2 regions of the Kribbella sp. VKM Ac-2571 genome follow, and region 1 is predicted to be linked to the other one. Evidence: riboswitches for the same ligand, from Rfam matches in the RefSeq annotation. Region 1 holds a riboswitch; the other holds the start of a gene.
The links. Region 1 has a riboswitch for glycine ahead of gcvP (aminomethyl-transferring glycine dehydrogenase). Riboswitches for the same ligand answer to the same signal wherever they lie in the genome.

Region 1 (3,402 bases):
AGGCTGAACGTGTGCGCGAAGTCGACGTGGTCGGAGTCCGGGTAGAGATGCCCTCGAGTCAGCCGATCGTGCTGCTGAAAGAGGTCGGAGGTGAGCGGTACCTGCCGATCTGGATCGGTGCGGCCGAGGCGAGTGCGATCGCCTTCGCCCAGCAGGGCATGGAGCCGCCCCGGCCGCTGACCCACGACTTGTTCGCGGAGACCATCCGGGTCCTCGGGCACACCCTCAGCCAGGTCCGGATCGTGAACCTGACCGACGGCATCTTCGAGGCGATCCTGGTGTTCGACGACAAGACCGAGATCTCGGCGCGACCGTCGGACTCGATCGCGATCGCGCTGCGGACCGGGACGCCGGTGTTCTGCGCCGACGAGATCCTCGCCGAGGCCGGGATCCCGGTTCCGGAGAGTGAGACGAACGGCGCCGACGAGGTGGAGGAGGAAGAGGAGGTCGAGCGGTTCCGGGAGTTTCTCGACCAGGTGACTCCGGAGGACTTCGACAAGAGCTGACAGCACCCGGGACCAGAGGTCCAGGACCTAGGTAACGATTCGTACGGCGGTCGCGACACGCTCCCGGCTCGGTGCGGTTGTCGTTGACCCGGTCAGGGCGGCGGCTTACCGTGAAGAAGTCGTGGGGTGGTGTCACTCCACGGAGATGGCTCGTTCCAGTCGGTATCCAGGGAGGCTCAGGCGTGACACGCACCGGGGACACGGATCTGACGGCGCAGTCGACGTCCGACGCGCACGCAGAGGCTGTGGCAGCCGCTACTGCCACCGCCGGCGTTCAGGGTCTGCTGTTCGACGACGACCTGCGGCCGATGCCGGAGGACGTCGGGTTCCGCGGTCCGACGGCCTGCGCCGCGGCCGGAATCACCTACCGGCAGCTCGACTACTGGGCCCGCACGGGCCTGGTCTCCCCGTCCGTCCGCCCGGCGACCGGGTCGGGGACGCAACGGTTGTACGGCTTCCGTGACGTTCTGTTGCTGAAGGTGATCAAGCGGCTGCTCGACGCCGGGATCTCGCTGCAGCAGATCCGGACCGCGATCGCGCACCTCAGTAAGCGCGGGTTCGACGACCTGACCCAGATCACGCTGATGAGCGACGGCGCGTCGGTCTACATGTGCACGTCGCCCGACGAGGTCATCGATCTGCTGGCCGGCGGCCAGGGCGTGTTCGGGATCGCGCTCGGCGGTGTCTGGCGCGAGGTCGAGGGTTCGCTGTCCGAGCTGCCGACCGAGCGTGCCGACGGTCACGACGACGGCGACGGGGACTCCCACGGGAACGACGAGCTCGCCGCCCGCCGCCGCGCCCGGATGACCGGCTGACCCGGTCAGAACTGTTCCGGGGTTCCTGGTAGCCTCGAGGCAGCCGTTCACAGCACTCGGGAGAGACCCGTGTCATCGGGCGCCGAAGGGGCAATTCCTCCCCGGAACCTCTCAGGCCCATGGACCGAGTGTCGCAGGCGACTCTGGAGCGCAGCGCGCGTGACAGAGGGGGAGGCCACCGGCAGCGACAGTCAGCATCGGAGCCTCTAGTGAACGACACCCCCCAGCTCTCGGCGACCTTCGCCGACCGGCACATCGGGCCGCGCCCGGACGAGATCGCCCGGATGGTCGAACTCCTCGGGTACGACGACGTGGACGCGCTCGTGGACGCCGCGGTCCCGGCCTCGATCCGCTCGGCGGAGGCGTTGCGGCTGCCCGAACCGGCCTCCGAGGTCGACGCGCTGACCGAGCTCCGGCAGCTCGCGGCCCGCAACACCGTCGCCACCTCGATGATCGGCCAGGGGTACTACGGCACCTTCACCCCGTCGGTGATCGTCCGCCGCCTGGTCGAGAACCCGGCCTGGTACACGGCGTACACGCCGTACCAGCCGGAGATCTCCCAGGGCCGCCTCGAGGCGTTGCTGAACTTCCAAACCGTGGTCTCCGACCTGACCGGACTGCCGACCGCGAACGCGTCGCTGCTCGACGAAGGCACCGCGGCCGCCGAGGCGATGACTCTGGCGCACCGCTCGAACAAGAAGAGCAAATCCGACCGTTTCCTGGTCGACGCCGACACGTTCGCCCAGACGATCGCGGTCGTGCAGACCCGCGCCGAGGCGCTCGGTATCGAGGTCGTCGTCGCCGACACCACCGACGGCCTGCCCGAGGGCGACTTCTTCGGCGTCCTCGTGCAGTACCCGGGCTCCAACGGTGTCGTCCGCGACCTCAAGCCGCTGATCGAGGCGGCACACGGACGCGACACCTTGGTTGCCGTGGCCTCCGACCTGCTCGCACTGACGGTGCTCGAGGCGCCGGGGGAGGCGGGCGCCGACATCGTCATCGGTTCCTCGCAGCGCTTCGGCGTACCGCTGTTCTACGGCGGCCCGCACGCCGGCTTCATGTCGGTCCGGTCCGGCCTGGAGCGGTCGTTGCCAGGCCGCCTCGTCGGCGTATCGGTCGACTCGGACGGCGCTCCGGCGTACCGGCTGGCGCTGCAGACCCGTGAGCAGCACATCCGTCGCGAGAAGGCGACGTCGAACATCTGTACGGCGCAGGTCCTGCTCGCGGTCGTCGCGTCCATGTACGCCGTCTATCACGGTCCCGACGGACTGCGGGCGATCGCCGAGCGCGTGCACTCGTACGCCGGGAAGCTCGCCGCCTCGCTGCGCGCCGGTGGGGTCGAGGTCGTCCACGGCGACTTCTTCGACACCGTCCTCGCCCGGGTCCCGGGTCGCGCCGCCGACGTGGTGGACGCCGCCCGGCAGAACGGGATCTGGCTGCGGCTCGTCGACGCGGACCACGTCGGCATCTCCTGCGACGAGAAGACCGACGTCGCGACGCTGACCCGCGTCTGCCAGTCCTTCGGTGTGCAGTACGACGACACGCTCGAGGCTGCTGCTCTGAGCGTGCCGCGGACCACGGAGTACCTGACGCACCCGGTGTTCAACACGCACCGGTCCGAGACGGCGATGCTGCGGTACCTGCGCAAGCTGTCCGACAAGGACTACGCGCTCGACCGCGGGATGATCCCGCTCGGGTCCTGCACGATGAAGCTGAACGCGACCACCGAGATGGAGCCGGTCACCTGGCCGGAGTTCGCCGACCTGCACCCGCTCGCGCCGATCGAGGACGCGGCCGGCTACGTGAAGCTGATCGGTCAGCTGGAGCGCTGGCTGGCCGAGGTCACCGGGTACGCAAAGGTCTCGATCCAGCCGAACGCGGGCTCGCAGGGTGAGCTGGCCGGCCTGCTGGCGATCCGCGGTTACCACCGCGCCAACGGCTCCGAGGATCGCAACGTCTGCCTGATCCCGGCGTCCGCGCACGGCACCAACGCCGCCTCCGCGGTGATGGCCGGTATGAAGGTCGTTGTTGTCAAGGGCAACGACGACGGCACGATCGACCTCGACGACCTGCGCGCGAAG
Region 2 (3,402 bases), on a different contig from region 1:
GTCCTGACCCGCGGCTGCCTGGTCGTCGAGGAAGCCACGTGTCGTGGACGAGCTGTGGTCGCTCACGCTCTCCAGTACCATCGCGCGGACCCGGTGCGGGTACGTCTCGGCGTACTGCGCTCCGAGCAGCGTTCCGTACGAGCTGCCGTGGAAAGAGATCGTGGACTCGCCGAGCGCTCGCCGTACGGCGTCGACGTCGCGCACCGTCTGCCAGGTGTCGATGTGGTCGTACAGCGGGCCGGTGTGCTCGCGGCAGTCCGTGGCGAGCTGTCGGTTGTAGCTGATCGTGGAGGTGAATTCGGCCGCGCTCTTGATGATCGGCGACGGCTGCTTGTTGAGCAGCCCCGCCGAGCAGCGCACCGGGTTGCTGCGCGCCACTCCGCGCGGGTCGAAGCTCACGATGTCGAAGCGGTCCTGCAGCTCCGTGCTGAACCGGTCGATCCCCGTCTTGATCCGGTCGACTCCCGAGTCGCCGGGACCCCCTGGGCCGAACACCAGGACGCCGACGCGTTCGCTCGGCACCTTCGCCGTACGGCGGGCGATCGCGAGCTCGAACGTGGCGCCGCCGGGATCGCGCCAGTCGACCGGCAACCTGAGCGTCGCGCACTGCGAGCCGCGAACCTCCGCCGGGTCGTCCTTGCCTTCGGGCTTGCAGTCGGCCCACTGCACCCCGGTCGTAGTCGCTGCTGTGGGAAGTGTTGTCAGCCCGGCGGCCGCGACGCCGAGCAGTACCGCGCCGGTCACGGCGCGCTGGGTGAACGTCATGCGCCGATCCTTCGGCAATCGCTTGCTACCGGCATCAGGGAGTCGCCCTCGCGTGACCCGGAACCGGTTTGGGGGACTTGTTAGGGTCGGGCGTTGATGAGTACCAAACATGCGGCGTGGTTCCGGACGGTGGCGATCGCCGAGGCGATCTCGTGGACCGGACTGCTGGTCGGGATGCTGTTCAAGTACGTGCTGTCCGACAACGAGATCGGGGTGAAGATCTTCGGCCCGATCCACGGCGGCATCTTCATCGCCTACGTGGTCACCGTGCTGGCCGTGCGCGGCCCGCTGCGGTGGTCCTGGCCGGTGACGTCGGTCGCACTGGCGGCCAGCATTCCGCCGTTGTTCACCTGGTTCTTCGAGATCTGGGCAGTCCGCACGGGCCGGATTGACGCCGCGCACGAGACCCCCGTACCGTCCACAGCAGAAGTCAATTCAACAGCCGCATGAACCCGTGCGGGAGAGACCCGGCCCGGAACTCGGTTCCGCAGGCCGGGCGCCGTAGGAGCAACTCTCCCCAAGAATCTCTCAGGCACCTTCACCGCGCGGGCGAGGCACCTCTGGAAGGCATCCGCCTGACAGAGCGGGGAGGACACCAATCGGTCAACGGCGACCGGAAGGAACCTCCACACGATGGCGATCAGCGTCTTCGACCTGTTCAGTATCGGGATCGGCCCGTCGAGCTCCCACACCGTGGGACCGATGCGCGCGGCCCGCACTTTCGCACGCGGTCTCGCCGACGACGGCCTGCTGGCCGCGACGACGACCGTCCAGGCCCAGCTCTTCGGCTCGCTCGGCGCCACCGGGCACGGGCACGGCAGTAACAAGGCCGTTCTGCTCGGCCTCGAGGGCGCCGACCCGGAGACCGTCGTCACGCACTCGGTCGACGCCCGTGTCGAGACGATCCGCGAACGCGGCCGGATCCTGCTGGCCGGCACCCGCGAGATCGCGTTCGACGAGAACACCGACCTGCTCATGCACCGCCGCAAGGCGCTCCCGTACCACCCGAACGGGATGATCTTCGTCGCCCGCGACGCGGACAACGCAGTACTGCGCGAGCGCACCTACTACTCGGTCGGCGGTGGATTCGTCGTCGACGAGACAGCCGCCGCGGGTGATCGGATCGTGCCGGACACGACCCCGCTGAAGTACCCGTTCACGACCGGCGCGGAGCTGCTCGACCGGTGCCGCGAGTCGCAGCTGTCGATCAGCGAGGTGATGCTCGCGAACGAGCTCGCCTGGCGGACCGAGGACGAGGTCCGTAACGGGCTGCTGCACATCTGGCAGGTGATGCAGGACTGCGTCCGCGAGGGCTGCGAGACCGAGGGCATCCTGCCCGGCGGCCTGAAGGTGCCGCGGCGGGCCCACGCCCTGCACAAGAAGCTCAGCCAGGACCCGTGGTCGGTCGATCCGCTCAAGGTGATGGACTGGGTGAACCTGTTCGCGCTCGCGGTCAACGAGCAGAACGCGTCCGGCGGCCGGATCGTCACCGCCCCGACGAACGGTGCCGCCGGCATCATTCCCGCCGTACTGCACTACTACCGGCGCTTCGTGCCCGGGGCGACCGAGGACGGCGTGGTCCGGTTCCTGCTGGCCGCCGGGGCGATCGGCGTGCTCTACAAGGAGAACGCGTCGATCTCCGGCGCCGAGGTCGGCTGCCAGGGCGAGGTCGGGTCCGCCTGCTCGATGGCCGCCGCCGGGCTGTGCGAGGTCTCCGGCGGTACGCCGGAACAGGTGGAGAATGCCGCCGAGATCGCGATGGAGCACAACCTCGGCCTGACCTGCGACCCGGTCGGCGGCCTGGTGCAGATCCCGTGCATCGAACGGAACGCGATGGCGTCGGTGAAGGCGATCAACGCGACCCGGATGGCGATGCACGGCGACGGCGTCCACGTGGTCACCCTCGACAAGGTCATCAAAACCATGCGCGAAACCGGCGCCGACATGAAGGTCAAGTACAAGGAGACGTCCCGCGGCGGCCTCGCCGTCAACGTCATCGAATGCTAGGTCCTGTCTGGTAACAGCAGTACCAGGCTGAAATGCGTGCCGCCCGGGATACTGGGGAGCATGGGTGAGCTCGGGCGGACGTTGCACGCGTGGCGTGATCGGGTGACGCCTGCGGAGGTGGGGCTTCCCGCCGGCGGGAAGCGGCGGGCGCCCGGGCTGCGGCGCGAGGAGCTGGCCCACCTCGCCGGGCTGTCGGTCGACTACATCGTCCGGCTGGAGCAGGGCCGGTCGGACTCGCCGTCGGTCCAGGTACTGACCGCACTGGCCCGGGCGCTCCGGTTGTCCGATGCCGAGCGCAATCATCTGTTCGCACTCGCCGGCGAGGTCGTGCCGTCGTCGGGGCGACTGTCGGCGTACATCCCGCCGGGCGTGCAGCGGATCGTCGACCAGTTGGAGGGCGCACCGCTGTGCGTCACCGACGCCGCCTGGACGATGATCGCCTGGAACCCGATGTTCGCCGCGCTGATCGGCGACCCCTCGCCGTTGCAGGGGCGGCAGCGGAACATCGTCTACCGGCATTTCGTCGAGCCGGGCGACCGCGTCGTCATGACGGCGGAGCAGCAACAGAACTTCCGGAACGCGATGGTCACCGACCTGCGCGCGTCGCTCGCCCGGCACCCGCACGACGCG

Region 2: linked by a shared signal. The riboswitch ahead of EV651_RS15290 (L-serine ammonia-lyase) and the one ahead of gcvP (aminomethyl-transferring glycine dehydrogenase) in region 1 are both predicted to bind glycine.

The regions. Positions count from the first base shown of each region.
Region 1 is NZ_SNWS01000029.1:19,382-22,783, reverse strand. It holds gene EV651_RS39815 (bifunctional nuclease family protein) at 12-506, shown strand; gene EV651_RS39810 (MerR family transcriptional regulator) at 815-1,321, shown strand; glycine riboswitch at 1,369-1,458, shown strand; gene gcvP (aminomethyl-transferring glycine dehydrogenase) at 1,531-3,402, shown strand, end outside.
Region 2 is NZ_SNWS01000006.1:146,186-149,587, reverse strand. It holds gene EV651_RS15300 (alpha/beta fold hydrolase) at 1-765, opposite strand, end outside; gene EV651_RS15295 (DUF3817 domain-containing protein) at 862-1,215, shown strand; glycine riboswitch at 1,213-1,319, shown strand; gene EV651_RS15290 (L-serine ammonia-lyase) at 1,399-2,772, shown strand; gene EV651_RS15285 (helix-turn-helix transcriptional regulator) at 2,833-3,402, shown strand, end outside.